2 regions of the Brevibacterium renqingii genome follow, and region 1 is predicted to be linked to the other one. Evidence: predicted binding sites of a transcription regulator. Region 1 holds the regulator's gene; the other holds the start of a gene.
The links. Region 1 encodes LexA, which represses DNA repair genes until DNA is damaged. Its sites were predicted from a motif close to TCGAACANNTGTTCGA; they were not measured.
Positions count from the first base shown of each region.

Region 1 (11,541 bases):
GACTGCCTCGGGGCGAACTGTCCTCTGGTCACCGAATGCTTCGCCGAGATCGCCAGGAACAAGGCCGCCGAGGCGGACATCGTCGTCACCAACCACGCCCTGCTGGCCATCGACGCCTTCGGCGAATCGGCTGTGCTGCCCGACCACGACGTCATCATCATCGACGAGGCGCACGAGCTCAAGGACCGGGTGACGAACGCGCTGTCCGGGCAGATCAACACGAGCATGCTGTCGGCGGCGACGAGCTCCGTGCGCAAGCACACCGCCGTCCAGGACGGGGTCGTGTCCCTGCTCGACTCGGCCGCGGCGGCACTCGAACGCGCCCAGTCCTCCGTGCCCGAAGGGCTCATCCTCAATATGAGCGAGGCGCTCGGACTGGCGTTGGCACAGATCCGCGACTCCGCGCGCCAGATCATCAATGACATCGGCGGCAAGTCCGAGGACGCCGATGCCGGTCGGCAGATGGCCAAGGCCCGGTGCCAGGAGATCTTCGAACTGGCCGAACGCTTCTGCGAGCCGGGCAAGAACGACGTCATCTGGCTGTCCCGGTCGACCTTCCGGGAGAAGGAGACGACGAACCTCGTCGTCGCACCGCTGAGCGTGGCCGGAACGATGCGCTCGGGCATCTTCGAGGAATCCACGGTCGTGGCCACCTCGGCGACGTTGTCCCTGGGCGGGAACTTCGACGCGGTCGCAGCCTCACTGGGGCTCTTCGGACCCGACGCCCCGAAATGGGACAGCCTCGATGTCGGCTCACCCTTCGACTACGGACGACAGGGCATCCTCTATGTCGCCTCCCACCTGCCCAAGCCCGGGCGCAGCGGTTTGAGCTCCGAGGCGCTGACCGAACTCGAGGAACTCGTGCGGGCCTCGAACGGCGGGGCGCTGGGACTGTTCTCCTCCCGGGCAGCCGCCAACGCTGCGGCCGAACACCTGCGGGAGAAGTTCGACTTCCCGATCCTGCTCCAGGGCGACGACGGGCTGCCCGCACTCGTCTCCCAGTTCACCGCCGATGACCAGACCTGCCTGTTCGGCACCATGTCGCTGTGGCAGGGAGTCGATGTGCCGGGGCGGACGAACCGACTCGTCATCATCGACCGGCTGCCTTTCCCCCGGCCGGACGACCCGCTCATGCAGGCACGGGCGCGCGATGCCGACCAGCGCGGCGTCAACGGGTTCATGGCCGTGTCCGCCACTCATGCTGCACTGCGTCTGGCGCAGGGCGCCGGCCGCCTCATCCGCTCGACCGAGGACAGGGGAGTCGTGGCGGTGCTCGACTCGCGGCTGCGGTCGGCCAGGTATGCCGGCTTCCTCGTCAATTCGATGCCGCGGATGTGGCCGACGACGAATTCGCAGCTCGTGCGCACGAGCCTCGGACGGCTGGCCGAAACACAAGAGGAATGAGAGAACGCCCGCGAACGGACTGTTCGCGGGCGTTCTGTTCCCCGGCTGCGGAGACCTTCACGGGTCTCAGCTCCGGCGCAGGCTTTCGGAGAAGTCAGCGCGGGCGGAGGCTCTCCGAGGCCTGAGAGGCGACGGACGACGAGACCTCAGAGGCGACGGATGACCGCGACGACGAGCCCCATGATCTGGGCGAAGTTGCCGTCGATGGGCTCGTAGTTCTCGTTCTGCGGCAGCAGCCACTGCTGTCCGGCCTTGCGCTTGAGCGTCTTCACCGTGGCCTCGCCGTCGAGCAGGGCCGCGACGATCTGACCGTTGTCGGCGGTGTGCTGCTTGCGCACGACTACCCAGTCGTCGTGGCAGATGGCGGCGTCGATCATCGAGTCGCCGACGACCTTGAGCAGGAACATGTCGCCGGAGCCGACGACCTGGGTCGGCAGGGAGAAGACGTCGTCGACCTCCTGCTCGGCCAGGATCGGGCCACCGGCGGCGATGCGCCCGACGACGGGCACCTGGACGGTGTTGTTCGACAGCTCCTCGAACTTCGCGCGCTCGGCCTCTTCCTCTTCGAAGGGATTGACGACCTCGATGGCGCGGGGACGCTTCGGATCACGGCGGACATAGCCGAGGCGTTCGAGCTGCGAGAGCTGGTGGGCGACGCTCGAGAGCGAGGCGAGCCCGGCGGCCTTGCCGATCTCGCGCATGCTCGGCGGATAGCCGTTGGTCACGACGGCGCGTTCGATGGTCTCGAGGACGAGGCGCTGCCGGGGAGTGAGGCGGAAATCGCCCTCTCCGGACGATCCCTCTGGGATCTCGACGACCTCGTCATCGCTGCGGGCGGCAGCGATCTCACTGGCAACGTCCTCGTTGCGCGGGCGGCCTCTGCCTCGCTTGTTCTGAACCATTGCTCGTTCCCCTTCGTTCTATTCCCTGCCGCCGAACCCTGCGATCCCCGCTTCGGGGATTCTCGTGTCAGTGCCGACTGAGATGGTTCTGACAGATCGATCAACAACGCTGGTTCCCTCTCATTGTCGCATAGATGTTCGAGTTGGACTGGACATTTGTTCGATTGGCATGTTGAATAGAACAGACGTTCTACCGATTGCTGGTGGAATCGTACGAATGAAAGAGGTAATGCGATGTCTGCACAGAACACCGGGCTGCGCCTGACCACGCGTGGACGCCAGGCCGTGCGCCTTCTCCGGACCCTGCTCATTGCTCTCGTCGTCATCGGCGGAGCGCTCCTCCTCGCCACTCAGTCGTTCTCGGCCGCCGCTGTCGCCGAATCGGAGACCGAGAGCATCGGCATCGACGCCGAAGCGGTCGTCGTCGGCGAGGGCGAATCGCTGTGGACCGTGGCGTCGAACCTCGGTCTCGACCGTGACACCCGTGATGTCGTGGCCGATATCGCCGAGATCAACCATCTGACGACCCCGACCGTCCACCCCGGCCAGACCCTCGACGTCCCTGTCCGCTGAGTCTGCGCCCAACTGAGGAGGCCGCAGATCCTTCCGGGATCCGTTGAAGAAGGGGAGTCCTCCCCGAGTCTCGCGCCCCGACCCGCCGCCCGGGCGGCGGGGGTCTCTCGGTAGAATGATCGCGTGGGAAACTTCGAATCTCTGCCAGTGCGTTCCGACCTCGTCGGCCTCAAGCCCTACGGGGCTCCGCACCTCGACGTGCCGGTCCAGCTCAACGTCAATGAGAACGCCTATCCGCTCCCGGACGTCGTCGTCGACAGCATGCGTGCCGCCGTCAACGATCACTTCTCCGGACTCAACCGTTACCCCGATCGTGAGTTCACCGCACTGCGTGAACACCTCGTCACCTATCTCACCGGCATCAACGAACGTGCCGGGGACAGCGTCGAGCTCGACCCCGCAATGATCTGGGCTGCGAACGGTTCGAACGAGGTCCTCAGCCATATCGTCCAGGCCTTCGGCGGACCCGGCCGTACCGTGCTCGGCTTCACGCCGTCCTATTCGATGCACCCGCTGATCACAACCGGAACGGGAGCCAGCTGGCTCAGCGTCGACCGCAAGGACGACTTCACGCTCGACGCCGACACCGTCGCCGCCGAGGTCGCACGGATCGACCCCGATATCGTCTTCCTCTGCACCCCGAACAACCCGACCGGCACCTCGATCGGGCTCGACGTCATCGAAGCGGCCTACGACAACTGCTCGGGGATCGTCATCGTCGATGAGGCCTACGCGGAGTTCTCCCGCCCGGCCAAGCCCTCGGCCATGACCCTGCTCGAGGGACGTCCCCGCCTCGTCGTCTCACGCACCATGAGCAAAGCCTTCGCCTGTGCGGGGCTGCGCCTGGGCTACGCAATCGCCGATCCCGATCTCATCGACGTCCTCCGCCTCGTCCGCCTGCCCTATCACCTGTCCGAGGTCACACAGGTGCTCGCCTGCACCGCACTCGAACACGCTGACGTGCTGCTGGGCAACGTCGACCGACTCATCGATTCCCGCAACCGGATGTCGGCCCACCTCGCGAAGGTCGGCTTCAGCGTCCACGACAGCGATTCGAACTTCGTGCTCTTCGGCAATATCTCCACCCCGGCCGAGCTGTGGCAGAAGCTGCTCGACCGCGGAGTGCTCATCCGCGACATCGGCATCGACGGCCACGCCCGCGTCAACGCCGGCACCGAGGACGAGACCGAGGCGTTCCTGACCGCGATCGACGAGATCCTCGCCGAATCCCCGGACATCCTCGCCGCACCACCGGCCGAAGATGCGCATCCGGTCGACGGCCCACACTCGTCCGAAGACGCGCCCCACAGCTCCACTCCGTCACCCGCCGCCCCGACGAAAGGCACTCCATGAGGCAGGCCCAGAACTCACGCACCACCTCCGAGTCCACGGTGTCCGTGTCCGTCGACCTCGACGGCACCGGAGCCTCGACCATCTCCACGAGCGTGCCGTTCTTCGACCATATGCTCACGGCCCTGGCGAAGCATTCGATGATCGACCTCGACATCACCGCCACCGGAGACACCCACATCGACGTCCACCACACCGTCGAGGACACTTCGATCGTGCTCGGCCAGACCCTGCGCGAGGCCCTCGGCGACAAGAGCGGAATCCGCCGCTACGGTTTCGCCGCCGTCCCGCTCGACGAAGCGCTGGCCCAGTGCGTCGTCGACGTCTCCGGCCGTCCCTACTTCGTCCATGAGGGCGAACCGGAAGGGCAGCAGTATCACCTCATCGGCGGTCACTTCACCGGATCGATGACCTCCCACTCGCTCGAGTCGATCGCCTTCCACGGCGGACTGACCGTCCACCTCGACCTCGTGCGCGGTCGCGACCCGCACCACATCGTCGAGGCCCAGTACAAGGCCTTCGCCCGTGCCCTCCGCGCGGCCGTGGAGGAAGATCCCCGCAGCAATTCCGTCCCCAGCACCAAGGGAGTCCTGTGAGCACCACCGTCGTCGTGACCCCATTCGGGGTCGCCCAGCAGCTTGCCGCGGCCTGTGTGCTGTCGAACATCTCCGGGACCATCGTGCCGATCGGGGAGTTCAGCGGAATCGTCCTCAACGACACGGACGTGGCCTCCGGCAACGAGGCGGCCGCGGCGATCTCGAAGCTCGCCGGCAAACACGAAGTCCTCCTGCTCGTCCGCAGCGAGGAGCAGATCGACGCCGGACACTACCGCCACGGCACCCGCGAATCCGATGTGCCGGCCGGTCTGGCGCTGAAGAACCTGCCCGATGTGCTCGAACAGCTCCTGCTCGAAACCGTCTCGGCCGACGACGTCGAGGGCAGCATCCGAACCGATTCGATGACGAAGCTGCAGGCCAGCGCCGCGACCATGACACCGGGACGGGCCGCCGTGGCGCGCACCGCTCTGCTGTGGATCATCGCCGCAGTCCTCGCCGGACTCGTCACCGCCTTCGGGATCGCGCTGGGTCTCGGCGGCAACAACGTCGCCTGGGTCATCGCGGTCTTCGGCGTCATCGTCCTCGGCTTCTCCCTGTGGCGGATCTGGTCCGTGCTGAGCAAGGGAGCCAAACGATGACGAGCGTCGCGGTCCTCGACTACGGAGCCGGCAACGTCCGTTCGGCCGTGCGAGCGGTCGCCGCCGCCGGTGCCGAGGTGACGCTGACCGCCGACCACGATGTCATCAACGACTCCGACGGCCTCCTCGTCCCCGGCGTCGGAGCCTTCTCCGCCGTCATGGCCGGACTCGAGAACGTCGGGGGAGTCGAACTCATCCGCACCCGCCACGAACAGGGCCGCCCGCTGCTGGGCATCTGCGTCGGCCTTCAGGTGTTCTTCGCCCGCGGGCATGAGCACGGAGTCGAGACCGAGGGCATCGGACTGTGGCCCGGAGCGGTCACCGCCCTGGCCGCCACTGTCGTACCGCACATGGGATGGTCCCAGGTCAGCGCCCCGGAGGACTCGGAGATGTTCGCCGGCATCCGTGACGACCGCTTCTACTTCGTCCACTCCTACGCCGCCGGCGACCCGCCTGCCGGCACCACGGTGACCACCGCCCGCCACGGCGGCGAGTTCATCGCCGCCGTCGAGGACGGCACCACCTGGGCCGCCCAGTTCCATCCCGAGAAATCCGCCGAGGCCGGAGTCAGGCTGCTGCGCAACTGGCTCGGATCCTTCGCGGCGCAGACGCCCGGTTCCTGACCGAGCCCACCCACTACCATTGGCCGAAACCCGTGGCACCCCGTGCAGAAAGGTCACAATGACAGACACTTCGAACAAGCTCGTCCTCCTTCCCGCGGTCGACGTCGCCGACGGCAAAGCCGTCCGTCTCGTCCAGGGCGAAGCCGGCACCGAGACCGACTACGGCTCACCCATCGACGCGGCTCAGGACTTCGAGAACAGGGGAGCCGAATGGATCCACCTCGTCGACCTCGACGCGGCATTCGGACGCGGCTCGAACTCCGACCTGCTCAACCAGGTCGTCAAGGCCGTGGGCATCAAGGTCGAACTCTCCGGCGGGATCCGCGACACCGAGAGCCTGGAGCGCGCGCTCGACACCGGCGCCGAGCGCGTGAACATCGGCACCGCAGCACTTGAGAACCCCGAGTGGACGGCCGAGATGATCACCCGCTTCGGCGACCAGGTCGCCATCGGACTCGACGTCCGCGGCACCACCCTTGCAGCGCGCGGCTGGACGCAGGACGGCGGCGACCTCTACGAGGTGCTCGAAACGCTCGAGGCCGCCGGCTGCGCGCGCTATGTCGTCACCGATGTGCGCAAGGACGGGACCCTGCAGGGACCGAACGTCGAACTGCTGAAGTCCCTGGCCGAGAAGACCGACGCCCCGATCGTGGCCTCGGGCGGAGTCTCGAGCCTCGACGATCTGCGCGCCCTGCGCGAACTCGTGCCCTTCGGCGTCGACTCCGCGATCGTGGGCAAGGCGCTCTACGCCGGCAAGTTCACCCTGGAAGAAGCCCTCGACGTCGCGGGACGGTGATCGCTTGAGCACGCACTCACACGGTTCCGAAGGCGGAGAGAACCCGGCGAAGTCGCAGGATCCGGCGAAGTCGCAGGATGCCACCCGACCGAACGGGCCCACGGACTCGGCCGGGCAGGCCTGGGCCGGACGGAACCTCAAACCCAACCCGTTCTCCGGCGACAGCGGGCTAGCCGATGCCGCCCTCCTCGAAGCGATGCAGCAGGTCGCGGCCTCGCCGCTGGATCCCGAGGCACACCAGCGAGTCGTCTCCGCACTGTCCGGGACCAGGCTGTACGCTCCGATCGTGCCCATGGTCGTCGACCAGGAGGTCGGGGAGAACGGGCTGATGTCCGACAACTCCTCGGAGATGGCGATGGTCCGCCTGCAGGCCGAAGACGGACGTGAGTGCACTCCGGGCTTCTCCGGAATCCCGCCGCTGACGGCCTGGCACCCGGATGCCCGGCCGGTGCCGATCGAATCCGAACGGCTCGTGCTCGGCGCCATCGAGGCCGAGTCCCAGCTCGTCGTCCTCGACCCGGGCGCGGAGTCCTCGTTCCTGCTGCGCCGCCCGGCCATGTTCGCCTTCGTCCAGTCCCAGCCGTGGACCCCGGCCTGGGCCGACGCCGAGGTGGCCCACCGTCTGCGTGCCATCGCCGAGTCGTTTCCCTGGTTGGCACGGCTGGCCGTCAGCCCCGGCAGCAACAGCGTCCACCTCGGCGGACCGGAGCTCGGCATCACCCTCGGCGTCGAATCCGAAGTCCCGCAGGACGAAGTGCGCCGGTTCCAGGAAGCCGTGGCCGGCGATGAGGAACTCGTATCGAAGATCGACTCGCTGGCCATCCGCCTCGTCGAGTCCTGACCCGTTTCTTCACCCGAGGCGATGGGGCTGAGCCGCTTGCTCGGGCCCTGAACTGAGCGACACGGGTGTGCTCGGGCGACAAGGCCCCCTATGCTTATCAATCATGGGCGACCTCCGTGACCGCAGTCACTCCGGCGTCGCCAGCCCGGTCGAGATCAATGACTCACCGTGTTCTCCCCTCACAACGAGGTGTGGAGAATTCGAACACGAACCTGTAGGAGAGATGACTCATGGCAGACGTGAAACCAGCTTCACCGGAACGCAGAACCCCATGGCAACGGTATTTGGCATTTCCACTGATCTGGAAGTTCGCTATAGCGTTGGTGCTCGGCTTGATTGTGGGGCTGATCGTGGGTCCGCCGATCGCCGTAGTGCAGCCGTTAGGCGATCTGTTCTTGCGTCTGCTCCAGATGCTTGTGATCCCCCTGGTATTTTTGACGCTGCTCTCGGGTGCCGCGTCCGTCTCCCCATCCAATCTCGGCCGAGTCGGTGGAAAAGTCTTCGGGTACTATCTGGTTACTTCGGCCGTTGCCATCGCCCTGGGTCTCGGGCTCGCGCTGATCATCAGCCCGGGCGTGGGACTCGACATGCCGGGCACCGGAGGGGAACCTGAGCAGGCCCCTTCGCTTGTCGACACATTTCTGAACATCGTTCCGGAGAACATCGTCAGCGCGATGGCCGAAGGCAACGTACTCGCCGTCATTTTCGTTTCTGTCATCGCCGGACTCGCGTTGGGATCCATGCTGTACAGCGATAGCGAATGGATGCGCAGTCTGGCAGAACCAGTGAAGAAGCTGTCTGACGCAGGGTCGGAGATCATGTTCAAGATCGTGCGGGGCGTGCTCGAGTATGGGCCGATCGGTGTGTTCGCCCTGATCGCGGTTGTCGTCGGCGAGACCGGAGCCGACTCACTGCTGCCCATGCTCCAACTGACGGTGAACGTCTATCTTGGTGTTGCGCTGATGATCGGCGTGTATGTTCTGATCCTGCTCGCTTTCAGGCTCAACGTCCGACGGTTCTTCGGCGCCGCGAAGGAGCCGATGCTGACTGCGTACGTGACGCGCTCTTCGAGCGGAAGCCTGCCGGTGAGTATGCGCGCCGCCGAGAAGCTCGGCATCTCAGAGAGCACCTACGGATTCAGCCTTCCGTTAGGCGCGACGATCAACATGGACGGCACTGCCTTGTACGTCGGCGTCTCAGCGATGTTCGTCGCCAATGTCTCCGGAGTTGATCTGTCCTTGGTGCAGATGCTCGAGATCGTGGCCGTCGGTGTGCTGGCCTCGATCGGCACCGCCGGCGTCCCCGGTGCCGGTCTCATCATGTTGTCGCTTGTCATCTCCCAGGCTGGTCTGCCCTTCGCCGCTGTCGCTCTCGTGGCCGGGGTGGATGCGCTGCTCGACATGGTCCGCACCATGTGCAACGTGACGGGCGATCTCACCGGAACCTATATCGTCGCGCGATCCGAAGGTCAGATCGACGATCCCGCCGCAAAGGGGAAGCAGCGACGTGGCGCCGAAAGCCGCGCTGCAAGTTCCGAGATCGAAGGGGGTCGGTGAGCTTCTCGAGCGGACAGCCTCAGAGCATCTGCCGCACGCCTTCACGCCAATCGGTGGTGCCGACCTCGGCCGCGAGCTTGCCAGGGGAGATGACGCAGGGGGAGTACCAGATCGGGGCTAGGCGGTTGAGCTCGAAGAAGGAGCGTTCGGCGACGCCTGCCGCCCGTGTCACCCAGCGCGGGACCGAGACGGGACGCTTGGGTTTCTGACCGAGAGAGTTCGAGGTGAACTCGGCGATCTCGCCGAGAGTCGGATTCGACGCCGGGGCGATGAACAGCCGGTGCGTCCCCGCGGGGGCATCCTCGAGCAGCTGCGCGGAGCGGATCATCGCGGCTGCATGATCGGCGATGACGGTGATGCCGTGAGCGACGTCGGTGCGAGCGGGAACCACGGCCCGGCGACCCTTGGAGATGGGCTCGGTGATGCACATCCGCACGACCGAGGACCAGGGTTCGGCGCTGCGTCCCAGCAGATCGCCGGCGACGACGGTGGCGCTGACGGCAGAATGCGCGGCGCGGGCCTCGAGTAGGCGCTTGCGGATCCGTCCCTTGTCCTCGACCGGAGCGAAGGGGGAGGTCTCGGTGATCGGCGCACCGAGGCCGGCGAAGGCGTACACGGATTCGGGGAAGACGACAGGGATGCCCAGCTCGTCAGCGGTATCGAGGACGACCGAGTCCAACCCCGGCAGTATCTGCTCCCACTTCCGACTGTCATAGGGCGCATGAGCGCAGGCGAAGATCGCATCGACGCCCTCGGCAGCCCGGGCCAGCTGATCCCGATCGCTGGCATCGGACTTGATGTGCACGGGAGCGGGAGCAGAAGCAGAAGAGTGTGCGAGAGATGATGCCGAATCGGCAGCGCTCACACCGACTGGTGCCTGCTTGCCGGCACCTGTGCGGGTGGCGATTCGCGCCGAGACGCCGAGTGCCGCGAGTTGAGCGGAGATCTCGGAACCGATCTGCCCGTTGCCGATGACGAGTGCGCTTTTCATGAGGTCCTCCCTGACAGTGGTGCCTAACAAACTTGGCAGTGATGCCGAACAAAACAAGAGCGGTGCTCTCTGAAATTCAGCGTAGACCCATCCTGTGCCCAAAACAAGAGCACTGCTCACTGTTGTTACGCACGATCTCTGAAAGTAGGGTGCAGTTATGACGGACACGACCCCGCGGCAGCGCGCCCGCCTCGAAACAGAAGCGCAGATCACAGCGATCGGCAACAGGATGGTCGACGAGGACGGGATTGAGGGGGTCTCGCTGCGTGCGATCGCCCGCGAGCTCGGCGTCGTCTCGAGCGCGGTCTACCGCTACGTGAGGAACCGCGACGAACTGCTGACGATCCTCATCCGCGATGCCTTCGATCAGATCGCAGACTTCGTCGACGAGGCGCTGGCGAAGGAGCGGAGCGTGGCAGTTCTGGCGCTGGCGATGCTCGAGTGGTCGCGGGGCCATCCGAATCGGTGGGCACTCATCTACGGAACGCCGATCGCAGACTATGAGGCACCCCGCGAGGAGACCGTCGTGCCCGGAACGCGGATCATGGTCGCTCTCGCGCAGCTGGTTGCCGACAGCACGGGCGGCGGCGAGGGGCCCACCCCTGAGCCACTGCCGGCTGCAGCGGCACTGCAGCCGCTGCGTGAGGGTCTGGCGGAACTCGGCCTCGAGTATGAGGGCGCGGTGATCATGTCCACCGTGACGATCTGGGTCGCCGTCATCGGGCTTGTCAACGCTCTGCGCTTCGGTCAGTTCGGCCCGGGGCTCGACGGCGTCGAAGACGAACTCATGCGCGGGGTCATCAGCAGCCTCGGCGAGTGAGGACATGACTGCGGCCCCCGACCGATGATCGGGGGCCGCAGTCAGACAGACGGTGTCGGCCGACGCCGCGAAGGCGTCGGCGGGGGAGAGTGGGTCAGCGGACGGGGCCGGTGAACTTCTCTCCGGGACCTTCGCCCGGTGCGTCGGGGACCTCGGAGGCCTCGCGGAAGGCCAGCTGCAGGCTGCGCAGTCCATCGCGCAGCGGGCGGGCGTGGTGATCGCCGATCACTGTGGCCGCGCCGGTGACGAATCCGGCGAGTGCGGTGATGAGCTTGCGGGCCTCGTCGAGGTCCTTGAGGTCGGAGCCGGGGCCCTCGGAGGTGTCCTCGGCCAGGCCGCACTTGATGGCGGCGGCGGACATGAGATGGACGGCGCTGGAGGTGATGACCTCGACGGCGGGCACCTCGGCGATATCGCGGGTGACTTCGGCGATCGCCTCGGCGGGAACGGAATCTTCAGAACTCATGCCATAAGCTTGACATATAAATCA
Region 1 covers NZ_JADBHG010000001.1:76,612-88,152, reverse strand. Annotated here, with positions in the region: gene IIE29_RS00395 (ATP-dependent DNA helicase) at 1-1,404, shown strand, start outside; gene lexA (transcriptional repressor LexA) at 1,551-2,306, opposite strand; gene IIE29_RS00385 (LysM peptidoglycan-binding domain-containing protein) at 2,541-2,879, shown strand; gene IIE29_RS00380 (histidinol-phosphate transaminase) at 3,003-4,232, shown strand; gene hisB (imidazoleglycerol-phosphate dehydratase HisB) at 4,229-4,825, shown strand; gene IIE29_RS00370 (hypothetical protein) at 4,822-5,424, shown strand; gene hisH (imidazole glycerol phosphate synthase subunit HisH) at 5,421-6,047, shown strand; gene priA (bifunctional 1-(5-phosphoribosyl)-5-((5-phosphoribosylamino)methylideneamino)imidazole-4-carboxamide isomerase/phosphoribosylanthranilate isomerase PriA) at 6,106-6,843, shown strand; gene IIE29_RS00355 (SseB family protein) at 6,848-7,684, shown strand; gene IIE29_RS00350 (dicarboxylate/amino acid:cation symporter) at 7,915-9,240, shown strand; gene IIE29_RS00345 (Rossmann-fold NAD(P)-binding domain-containing protein) at 9,260-10,231, opposite strand; gene IIE29_RS00340 (TetR/AcrR family transcriptional regulator) at 10,389-11,051, shown strand; gene IIE29_RS00335 (DUF1844 domain-containing protein) at 11,146-11,517, opposite strand.

Region 2 (11,541 bases), on a different contig from region 1:
GGCGAAACTGTCATGGTAAAATTCCTAGTGACTTCCTGATATAGCTTGTCGGCTTGTTAGGTTCCTAGTCCGGATGGAGTTCCCGCTCCATCCGGACATTTTTTTGCGCTACTTGTCTCTGATCTCCCTGGCTCGCTCCGCGAAGGTTCTGCGTACGTCCGGATCCGTCAGATACGCGTCGACAAATGCGCGCGTGAGATGCCCTATGGTTACGCCGTCTTGGGCGGCGGCCACTTTGAATGCTTGGTACTGATCTGACTCGATGTCCGCGTTGAGGCGTTTGGAGGATGCTGGCATCGCCTGAGTTTTCTCCTGGAGTAAGAGCATCTGGCTGCCTCCCTCTCATTGCAGAATCTATACGTGTACACACTTGAGTATATGAGTAAATGAGTGAAAGGCAAGAGGTAGACACGCCCTGTAACCGAGGCTGGAGATCCCGTACTTCGAAGCTGCGCCCGGGTAAAATGGGTACAACAAAGGCGCTCGTGTTGATGTGAGAACTCAGCGCGGAGCGTGCATAAGAAGTAATTTCGAGGATTCCCCTGTATGCGGCCAGGCATGCGGGGGTTTCTTGTGTCTGGAGGTCAGACTGCCACGGGCAGCACCTCCTTCTGCTGCTCATCGAGGTAAGCCGGTACGGATAGATCGTGGGCCTTGGCCATGATGAGCGCGAGGTAGTCAGATAGCTCGAGACCTTGGCGTCGAGCTTCGTCGCGGTATCGCTTGAAGTGCTCGGTAGGGAAGCGCGCCGTGGTTGCGACGCGGTCGCCTTTTGATCGTCTAGCCATGGTCCCCATTCAAACTGAATCTGATTCAGATTGACGGTTCCTGCTGCGCGTGTCGCCAAGTTTCTCGTCCCCCTTGTTGTTCTTTGCCCATGTAAGCGAGCGGATTGAACGGATCTGACAGGATCCAGAAATTTTTCTCGAGGCCTCAGGGAGGCTGCGTCTGCGAAAAGTAGGCGTCCTGTCTCACCCTTCAGCTAGATGTGTTCTAAGGCTGTGGTTATGGTGATTGTGGTGACGGGAGATCATCGTTCCAGGTCAAGTGGCATAAATGGCCGATTTTGGAAGTGGTGAGCAGGGGTGCCTCTCGGCTGCCACTGAAGGGGCATATTCCCAGGTCAAGGCATGTAAATGGGTGCTCACCACTCGAAGTGGTGAGCGAGTGGTGATTTTGTGGTGATTCAAGCGAAATCACCACAAAATGGCGAAAAGTAGGCGTTTCGAGGAGACTAGTTTTAGATACCGTTTGATGCATCTAGATGTGTACAAAGTTTTATGATGCTTTCGACTGCTCTTCTACATTATGAGAGAAGTATGTTGCGGTGTGATGCCATGTCGAGGAGTGCCGTGAGTGGTGGTATGTCCCTACGCTTGTACATATGAGCGGCAGCCGGCGGTTTCTTTTCGACGAGTGGGAGCGTGAAGCCGAATCCTGGTATCAGGGTCATGGCTTTGCGAGGACGCGCGTTGCCGAGAAGATGGAGCCAGCTGGTTGGGCGGCGTTGTGGGCAGGGTGCGATATCGCTACGGCGCATCCTCAGCTGGACGATCTGAGGTCAGTAGCTGCAGCCCATCGCGGCAGTAGCGATTGGATCGATGTGGGCTTCGCGCTGGCTGGCCATGAGCTCGCATGCTTCAAAGGGGTACTTCCCCAGTCCGAGATCCCTCTTGTCATCGACCTCTCGGTTGCAGAGATCCGGAAGGCGCTGCAGGCGGCACGATCTGGACATGCTGAGCCGAACCGTGGCGTTGTGCAGTGGGCGCTCGAGCCGGATTCGTTGCCGGATAATCCGTACCTGCGATTGCTTGAGGTGGTGTCGCTTTTGAGCCAGTGGGAGAAGGCCCACAAGCTGCTGCGGGCGACCATGGACTCTTGGCTGACGCGAATGGCGTGGAGGCAGGGAGTGCCGCTGACGAGTTTGGCAGACGCCGCGGGGCGCCCAGCGGCATGGGTCCGCCATAAAGTTGGGGGCACTCCCCCGCCGCAGCCAGTGGTCACTCTCGATTGGTGGCGAGGCGAGAAGCAGCGTCGAGCGCGCTCAGGATGAGCCGCGGATCTCCCCGGTCAGCGCAAAGTTGCGCCAATTGCTCCAGACTTCTGAGAAGGGCACTGACGGCCCGAAGAGTGTTGATGCTGATTTCGCGCTACAGAGTTCGTTGGGGCTCTAGGTGTGGTGATTGGGGTGGCGGATCTGTCCTGTGACTGGAGGCGAGTTCAGATACTCGGCGTAGGGACATACCGAGAGGTGGAGGCATTCGTCGACGTGGCGATTGCAATATCGGCACAGCAAACCGCGCACATTCCCTGTGGAATGGTCATGATCGATGATCGATCCAACTTCGTTATGGCAGATTGAGCATGCCAGCCCCTGGAACGCGATGAGATCAGCATAGATCTTCGCGAGCTTCGCGGATCTGTGATGGATCAGAGGATCGGTCGGCGGCCAAATCGGGAGCTCTGGTCGGCAGCGAAGATTCTCCGGGACTAGCTCAGAGGGAAAGTCCAAGTGTCTCGGCCGAGGAACACGGAGAGGTGAATCGGCATGGTGATCTACGCAGATGAACGCCTTCGTTCTCGGATCGAATAGGTGATACCGGCCATCGAACCCTTCTCTGGCTTCGATCTCGGTCGGCGTCCGATCGCGATCACGAGGAGGAATCGGACAGGGATGCAGACTGATGCGAGCAACGGCCTGGTCGAATTCGCAGCCGCGGAACTCACACCGGTTTGAGTACCAGCGAAGCCCATGATGTTGGACCCAGGACCGCCGAGCGGGTGGCAAGTCGGAAAGGGCGAGGATGGGTACATAGGAACGCCCGGTGAAGCGGCGGGGATTCGCCCTGCTCACGATCTTTCGCGCAGTGCCCGGGGCGATTCCGTAGGCGGCACCAACCGCTCGGGCGGAGAGCTGATGCTTCTCGGCCATCCAAGCGATTGCGGCATCTGTGATCTCGTCGGATCTGAATGGTCGTGGCATGGAGGGTATCCCAACAGAGTCGGCCGTCGTTGGCAGGAGTTCGGTTCTAGTGGCTTCAGAGACAGAGTTCCCCTACTGAGGAGTCCTGATCGGGTGTGGCTGTCAGGAACTCTGTGGGGTGGAAGGTGGGGAACTCATCGCCGAGCGCAGCTTGGAGAGGGCGAGTGAGTGGTGTGTAGTTGCTTGCTGTGATGAAGCGGCGGGCGTCGACGGCGGCGATGGCGTCGGCGCTGAGGTGCCAGACCGTTGACCAGAGATCCTGCCATTCTGGGTTCGATGAGATGAGCTCGGGTCCGACCCACTGTCCGCGGGCTTTCAGTGCGTCCCCGGCGGCTACCGCTGGCTCAACTCCGGCGCGAAATGCTGCTTCCCAGGTGTTGTCCCACGGCGATTGTTCACGCCGGTCATATGCGGTGTTCCAGGCTTGAGTGCCCGTCGCAAAGCGGAGCTGCGCTCGGAAGTCGTCGTTGTCGAAGCTGGCGATCGTGCGAGCTTCGGAGAGCGTGAGGTGGGCGATCCGCTCAAGGAGGTGTGTGGCCTCGGGTGTTTCTGGTGTCCCAGCCATGGTGCCGTCCTTCGGTGGGGTGATTGTGCTGCTTGGAGCTCACAGGATACGGCGTGGCTCTGACATGCTGTCCGGTGTCCTATTGCGGTGGGGCTGTGGTGCGGGTTGACATTCGGGTGTGCAAGATTTCGAGGATCTTTGCGCGGTCTTCCGAGCAGAGATGTTTGGTTGCAGAGGCTTGTTCGATGTCGGCCAGAGTGGTCGACGTAATCCGTTGTTGGGCGACCTCATCGGCCAGTCTGATCAGCTCAGGAAGACTCTTCATGTCTTCGATCTTCCCAGAATCCTTGCGGTGATGTCGGTCGTCATTGCTGCCCACGGCGGACGGCCCGGGCGTTGATCTTCTCTGCCCGGGCGATTGTTGCGGCGAAGCTGGTGGGGTCGAGGACCCAGGTGGTCTCAGGCATCAGTGCTCCTCACGAGCAGTCGAGTTCGGGCCGATCCTTGTAGAGGATCTGAACGGCGCCAGCGAACGGGATTCCGAAATCAGCCAGCGGACCGAACGCAGCGTCTTCATCGTCGGAGCCTGCGATGTAGGTGACATATCCGCCGTAGTAGTAGTTCCCGTCGTCGTCATACATGCGGAAGCGCACCCGGTGTGAACCGGACTTCTGGACGATTTCGAGAAGGTGATCGTCGGCGTTTGAAGGACCGAGGCGGCCCTTGCTCCGGCCGTTTTCGATGCGGTCTTCAGTGATCACCCAGGCGTATGTTGCGGCGGTAGCGTCGATGCTTCCGTCGATCGTGGGGATCCAGGTCTGCTTGACCATTCCGAGCGGGGTGGTGGGTGTCATCACTGCTCCTTAAGCTATGTGACATAGACAAATATAACCAATGATATATCGCTGCGCAAGCGGGAGGGACATACCACTCCGCGCGGCGAGGTGGAGGCCTCTTGGTTGATATAGGCCACCAGCCTGCGCGGGTCTGACATGACTCTTGCGAATCCTCCGCCCCTCTCGTGGTGGTCACAGGGGAATGCTCTACAGTATTAGAACTGAAGTTCTATTGATGGTGGTGTGTGATGACCTTGACCGTGCTTCCCCTCAGAGCGCGCACTCCCCTGCAGCTCGTCTATCCTCTCGAGGCGATTCGAGCAGGATTCCCCTCTCCGGCGCAGGACTACGCGGACTCTTCGATCGACCTCAACGAGGTGCTCATCGCCGACAAGACGTCGACTTTCATCGTGAGAGTGGCTGGTGATTCGATGGAGGGTGCCGGCATTTTCGACGGTGACGAGATCCTCGTCGACCGGTCACTGGAACCGAGGTCCGGTGATGTCGTCGTGGCCGTCGTGGATGGGGAGCTCACACTCAAACGGTTGATCATCGATGCTCGCGGTGCCCACCTCGAGGCAGAGAACGCTGCCTATCCCCCGATCTATGTGTCTGAGCTCTCGGAGCTCTCGGTGTGGGGCGTGGTTACCTACGGGATCCGCCATGTCCGATGATCGAACGCAGCAGATTGCCCTCGTCGACTGCAACAGCTTCTACGCTTCGGCGGAGCGAGTCTTCGACCCCACGCTCGAGGGCAGGCCTGTCGTGGTGCTCTCGAACAACGACGGATGCGCAGTCGCGATGTCGGCTGAGGCGAAACGCCTCGGGATCCCGATGGGCGAGCCGTGGTTCAAGCTCGAGCCTGATGCGGCCCGACTCGGTCTCGTGGCGAGATCATCGAACTACGAGCTCTACGGAGATCTCTCCTCACGAGTGATGGAGTTGCTTGGCCGGTTCTCGGCTTGGCAGGAGGTCTATTCCATCGACGAAGCATTCCTTGGTCTCACCGGCACCCTCGGCGAGCTGGGAGACACCGGTCGATCAATGAAGGCTGCTGTGGCCAGGAATGTCGGCCTTCCGGTCTGTGTGGGAATCGCGCCCACCAAAACCCTGGCGAAGATGGCCAACAAGTGGGCGAAGACCGTGCCCAGCTTCGGCGGTGTGTGCGTGTGGGAGCAGGTGCCGGCAGATGACCGCCAGGCGCTCATGCGGCGGCTTCCGGTCACGGAGATCTGGGGTGTTGCTGGTCGGCTCGGCGCCCGCCTCGCGGGCCTTGGTATCTACACGGTCGCTGACCTTGCCGAGGAGGACCCGGCAATCATGCGCCGGCGCTTCTCCGTTGTCCTCGAGCGCACGATCAGGGAACTCAACGGTGTCCCGTGCATCGCATTTGAGACGCCGAAAGAGGGCAAGGACCAGCTGATCTTCTCGAGGTCGTTTTCGAAGAAGATCACCGAGGTGAATGAGATCCGCCAGGTCCTCTCGATCTACGCACAACAGGCTGCCGCGCGGCTGGCGCGTCATCGGCAACAGGCCAAGCAGCTGCTTGCTTTCGCGGGGACATCCCATTTCGTCGCCGCGGCCGATCGCCACCACCCGAGCGTATCCGTTCCACTCCCCGTGCCGACTGCCGATCCCGTCGACCTCACCAAAGCTGCGTTGAGGATCCTCCCCGAGATCCGCCAGGGCGCCCGCTACGCCCGGGCCGGAGTCATCGTCACAGATCTCTCCCCCGCTGGGGTGCAGCCAACGTTGCCGGGGTTCACCTCGGAGATGGAGGCCAAGCAGATCGCAACCATCATCGACGAGGTGACGACCAAGCTCGGCCGTGACAATCTCGGCCTTGGATTCGGCGGGCTGAAGTCAGGGGTGGACTGGCAGATGGCCCGAAACATGCTCTCGCCGAGGTGCACGACTCATTGGAGCGAGCTCGCTATCGTCAGGGCCTGATCCGAGGGGCCGGCGCTGGAGATGTCAGAGCAGCGTGATAGATCTGAGGGCATGTCGACTCTTGGCCCCTATCAGGACCCCGCCGTACGTGAGTGGTTCGATTCTCTGCCCAACCCGGACTACTGGGAGAACTGCCGGCGAATGGGAGAAGAAAGCCTGGCGCGGGCGAGAGCAGAGCATGCGGCGCAACGCGGAGAATAGCGCGCACAGCATGTCGACTGAAAGCTGCCCGTGACTGTTGGCCGTAGCCATGGGAGACTGCGAGCATGTGCGGACGATACACGCTGGATGTGACCTCAGCCGAGCTTGGACAGATGCTCGACGGCGATATGACGGTGGAATGGACCCCGTCATGGAACATCAAGCCGACTCAACGAGTGCCGGTCTTTCGCGAAACAGTATCGGACGATGGCGAGATCCGCCGAGTCGGTGATCTCGCACGCTGGTCGCTTCTCCCTCCCTGGGCGACTGAACCAAAGCTGAAATTTCCCACGTTCAATGCCCGCAGCGAAGGATTGGCCGCGAAAGCGACATGGCGCGGCCCTATCAAACGATCAAGGGCGATTCTCCCCGCAAGCGGCTACTACGAGTGGAAGACGGACGGGAAGGTCAAGACACCGCACTACATTCACCTCCCCGAGGGCGAGCTCCTGTTCTTCGCGGGATTGTATTCGTGGTGGAGGCCGAAGGGCTCGGACGATGAGTGGATGCTCACCGCGACGATCATTACCCGGCCCTCGTGCGGGCCTGCTGGGGAGCTGCATGATCGGGCGCCCGTCGTTCTCCCGGCAGATTTCGTCAATGAGTGGCTGGACCCTCTCACGGAAGGCGATCAAGGCCTCGTCGACGCCGCAGTCTCGGCAAGCACGCCGCAGATCGAAGCTCTCCAGTTTCATGAGGTCGGGAAGATCAGCGGGGACATACCAGAACTCACCGAGCCGGTGGCCGACTCTTGAGCAGTCGGCGAGGTCGACCCGAGCCCCGAAGCACGATCTGCAACGCCCACGGAAACAGGTCACGAGGGGGCGATGAGCGTGTGCAGGGCAGAGGCGGCTGACAGTGCTGCGGTGAGCCCTGTGATGATTCCGGCGAATCCGGCTCCGCCGGCGCTCCACCCGTTCTCGATGCAGGTGAGCATCGCAATTCCGCCTGCGGCGGCTCCGAGTACGCCGGCAACGATCAGAATGACGGCGGCGCGGAGGGTGAGCAATGGGGCCTTGGGCTCTGGAGGCTGCGAGGTCATGAGCGATCCTTTCCTGCGGGTCCACTTCAGAATGCCCTGCGATCGCGTCCGCCGCGAGCGGGCGGAATGGTAAGATTAACCCGCCAGTCAGTTAGCCATATAAGCTATATACAGGCGGGTTAATCCATTGGGGTTAGTAAGCAAAAGTTCTGTGGAAAATCTTTCGGAGGCGTTCGGGATGGAGACGAAGCGGCAACGTCGTGAGTGGGCGCAGAGAACAAAGACCTGGAGCGGAGTCAAGACGTCAGCGGAAGCTGCCACGGGAGTGTTGGCGGACTATGTCGATGACGTGGCGAGTCCTGTGCGGTTCCGGCGAGGACTTTCATGTTTGTCCGTTCGAATCGCCGACCCTAATGTGTCGGACCGGAATGCTCCACCACGTGACCTGAGGCCTCCTGCCACCAGGTTGATCACTTCTCGTGGCATTGCGCTGCAGTTCGCGCTCATCGCGTTTGCTGTGACACAACAAGGGAATGCGGATCTCCCGATCCGTCCTCGGAGTGGGGATGCTAGGGGGTGGACGGACCTGGTGGCCTCGCCTGTGCTGGAGAGCAGGGATGGGTCTGGGATCCTGCGTGGCATCCCAGAGAAGAAGCGGCAGCAGATCAAGACCGCACTGAAGAGTATGAGCGGGGCCGGGCTGGTGCATCTTGGCGCCAGTGGGAGGGAGTATGAAGGGTTCCAGCTCTACGAAGAGTCAGGAGTTGCCGAGCGAGGTGACCTGATTCCTTACAAGCCACCAAAGCGCAAAGAGCCAAACGTGTTCAGTCTCCCCCGGGGGTTTATGACCAATGGGTGGGTTCATGTGCTCACTGACAGCGAGCTCGCGGTCGTCTTGATGCTCTCGTGTCGAGTGTTAGCGCATGAGGGTGCAGAGCCTGGGTTCGTATGGTTCGAAGCCAGTGATCGGGTTCTTCACTACGGTCTCGGGCGGGAATCGTTTGGGCCTGCTCTCAAACCGTTGGAGAAGCTGGGCCTGTTGGAGGTGCGAAGCATCAATCGGCACCCGGACGGGCATGTGATCGGATTCTCGACGGACGGGCTGGACGCTCGTCCGCATCGACTTCGATTGATCAAGGAAGGCTTTGACGAACCTGCCTGGCAGGTGGCTGCCGAAGTATTTGGCTGATCGCCGCCTGGTGATTTCAGCCTAACCGTGGTCGACGACGATGGTCTGTCCCCAAGGGGTTGCGCCTCAAAGGGAGTGCATTTAGACTCTAAATACACAAATCATCGAATGAAGGAGTCGAAGTGAGTACTGCAGCAGAGGTGATCCGTTCGCAGATCAATCCCATGGTTCTGATGAGCCTCGGTGCGAGTGAGCTCGTGTCCACTGAGGCGAATGAGGGCAGGCCAGCGCTGGCCTTCTGGGCGAGGATCCTGCCATTCAACGCGAAAGGCAAGCGGCTGAGCCGCCCAGCGAAAATGCGGGTCTACATCGAACTGACACCCGCGGATCTCTATGACATCACAGTGGTGCACTCGAAGGCCGGCGAGTACGGGGTTCACTTCGAGATGGAAGGTGTGGGCGCCGAGGACCTCAATCGAGTATTGCTCTCGCTCGACTCGGATGGAGATCGGGAGTAAGAGCGAAGCGAAGCGGCACCCTGGGGAGGGTGCCGCTTCTACACAAATCATCGCTATGAGGGCGATGTTGCTGGGTATCACTCCAGCAGAACCAGACTACCGAATGACCAAGCTGAAGGGGAACGTCATGGCAAGAGTTCAGGCCTCGGAGGAAATGCTCTCCCGGCGTGTGAGGAAAGGCATTCGAGTAGATCTCGAAGCAATGGATCTGGCCAAGGGTGCCTGGCTATGGGCTTATGAGAACCGGGTCACCGATGCCCCCTCGTTCGGCGACTGGGTGAACGAGGCGATCGCCAGGCACCACGGCGCCGATCCGGTCGAAGGGAAGAGCTCGAGCGAGTGGATGAGCGCGCGCATGTATTGGATCGACAAGGACAAGCTCGATCTCCTCGGGGATAACGCCGGTCGAGTCTTCCGTGGTGCCGTCGCCGCGGCCGCCGAGGAGATCGTCACCGAGGCGCGGACTCGGGGCGTGGAGATCCGGCCGCTCGCGGGTCGACTGCCATCGAAGGTGTGGCGGAAATCTTGATGAGTGCGCGAAGAGGGGTTGCGTGCCGCGAATTGTGCATTTAGACTCTAAATACACAGATCATCGAATGCAGGAGGGACATACCATGACCGGAGGCAAGGCACCTGAAGACATGACCCTGGCCGAGCTCGAAGCAGAGCTGGCTGGCCCGATCGAGCGTGACCGAGAAGAAGTGGTCTCGGCCTCCTACTATGCGCGGATGGATGACCTGCGGGCGCTGACGGTTCGTGCTGTTACTGAGTTTCTGGGGGGCTTGTCGCAGGATGACTTCGACACACTCGTGCGCCCGATCCTCGACGAAGATGAGTATGGCGCCGAAGACCGGGCAGTGATGCGGGAATATGCGGCCCAGGCGGCTGTGACGGCCCCCGACGCCGACGAGCTTCTCGCCGAGCGCAAGCGCCAGGAGCGCGAGCGGGTTCGCGCAGAGGAACGTCAGGCACAGGCGGAACATGATCGCGAAGTCATCCGCCGAGCGCTGGGACCGAGACAGGGCGAGTGAGATCTCGAAATATCTCTGGGGCTCGGGTGAAGCTACGGCTTTGCCCGAGCCACAAACCATTTATCGGCCCTCTTGGATGCAGGGTGAGATCTCGTTTGCACCCAATCGGCCATGGCTCCGGCTCCCTCGCGTCCTTCAGGGATGCCCCGCAGATCGCCGAGGTCCGCGGCGTGCGTGATGAGCCCGTGTGAGGCTCCGGCAAGGAGCTTTCCGGTATAGCCGATAATCAGGCAGCCGGGTGGTGCTGCATGCTCCCAGCGGCCAGCTTCTTGCCAGCATGATCCGACGACGAGGATCTCAAGAGCAGATTCCCTCAGCCCCAGGTCGATCGGATCGAGGAGAGTTTCAGTTGATCCGAGGCAGAGACTCCCTCGTGAGCCATGGGCGTCGATCAAGGTCGCAGCGCACTTCTTTATCGTGGATATGGCTGGAGCGAGTAGATCGAGCGAGTCGATATCGAATGATGCGAGTTCGGTGCCGAGCTTCTTTGCGTGCTGCTGTGCTGCGCAGTGGATGTGGTTGCCGGGCGCTTCGAGATCGTAAGTCGACGATTCCCTGTCTTCGCTGAAAGGCAGAGAGAGCAGTCCATGAGTGCACATGGTGGGAGGCTACCTCAGGGGGTCACCGGCTGCGTATCAGTAGAGCTGGGAGGGGGACATACCAGGCCGGTCGCAGGGCTCATCGAAGCCGGGTGCCCATCCGCCTGCAATCTGATTAGAGGTCGGCACAGTGGGAATCATGGATACCAAACCACTGGCACAGGATCAGTTCACTTGGCTCGGCTTCATCATCGTGGCACTCACGCCGGCGTTCCCCGCTGACGTGCAGCCGGCGATTGGCAGCGTGGGGCAATTCGTTGCGGCAGTTTCGATCATCAGGCTCCACCTCGGAGACGAGGCGGCGGCCATGGTGGGGCACCGCTTCAATAAAGGTTGTCAACGACAACAATTAACGATAGAGTGGGGATCAAAGTTCATAGAGGAAGGGGGTGATCCCCATCGATAAGCGAGTGAAATCGCTCATCAAAGCCCTGGAAGGACAAGGGTGGCGGTGCAAGGAATCCCGCAAAGGCTTCATGTGCTATCCACCCGATGTGAATCAGACACCAGTCGCGATCCACAAGACACCTTCCGACTCCCGCTGGTACAAGAACACCTTGAGCCAGCTGAGGCGCAGGGGCTTCACGGAGTGAATCCGGCGGGGTGTTGGTCCGAGAATCGGGCCGGCGCCCCGGCCGGTGGCCTCTCGCATATCGATCGGAATTGCCCATGACACAAGGAAGGAGCAGCAATGACTAGATGGCATGCAGCAGTCACGTTCACCACGGCCGGAGGATTCGGTGAGGACGAGGCGCTCGAGGCCCTCGACGCGCTCGTCGAACACGGTGCTGCGGTTTCGCCGGCAGC
Region 2 covers NZ_JADBHG010000013.1:27,514-39,054, reverse strand. Annotated here, with positions in the region: gene IIE29_RS16340 (hypothetical protein) at 585-788, opposite strand; gene IIE29_RS16335 (hypothetical protein) at 1,385-2,053, shown strand; gene IIE29_RS17275 (endonuclease domain-containing protein) at 2,171-2,932, opposite strand; gene IIE29_RS16325 (hypothetical protein) at 3,039-3,548, opposite strand; gene IIE29_RS16320 (hypothetical protein) at 3,965-4,342, opposite strand; gene IIE29_RS16315 (LexA family protein) at 4,573-4,998, shown strand; gene IIE29_RS16310 (Y-family DNA polymerase) at 4,988-6,274, shown strand; gene IIE29_RS16305 (SOS response-associated peptidase) at 6,541-7,230, shown strand; gene IIE29_RS16300 (hypothetical protein) at 7,290-7,517, opposite strand; gene IIE29_RS16295 (hypothetical protein) at 8,047-8,646, shown strand; gene IIE29_RS16290 (hypothetical protein) at 8,769-9,104, shown strand; gene IIE29_RS16285 (hypothetical protein) at 9,232-9,633, shown strand; gene IIE29_RS16280 (hypothetical protein) at 9,719-10,135, shown strand; gene IIE29_RS16275 (hypothetical protein) at 10,168-10,734, opposite strand; gene IIE29_RS16270 (hypothetical protein) at 10,874-11,140, shown strand; gene IIE29_RS16265 (hypothetical protein) at 11,426-11,541, shown strand, end outside.
Region 2: a site for LexA is predicted at 4,541-4,556, ahead of IIE29_RS16315 (LexA family protein). Genes of this name have one in related genera too.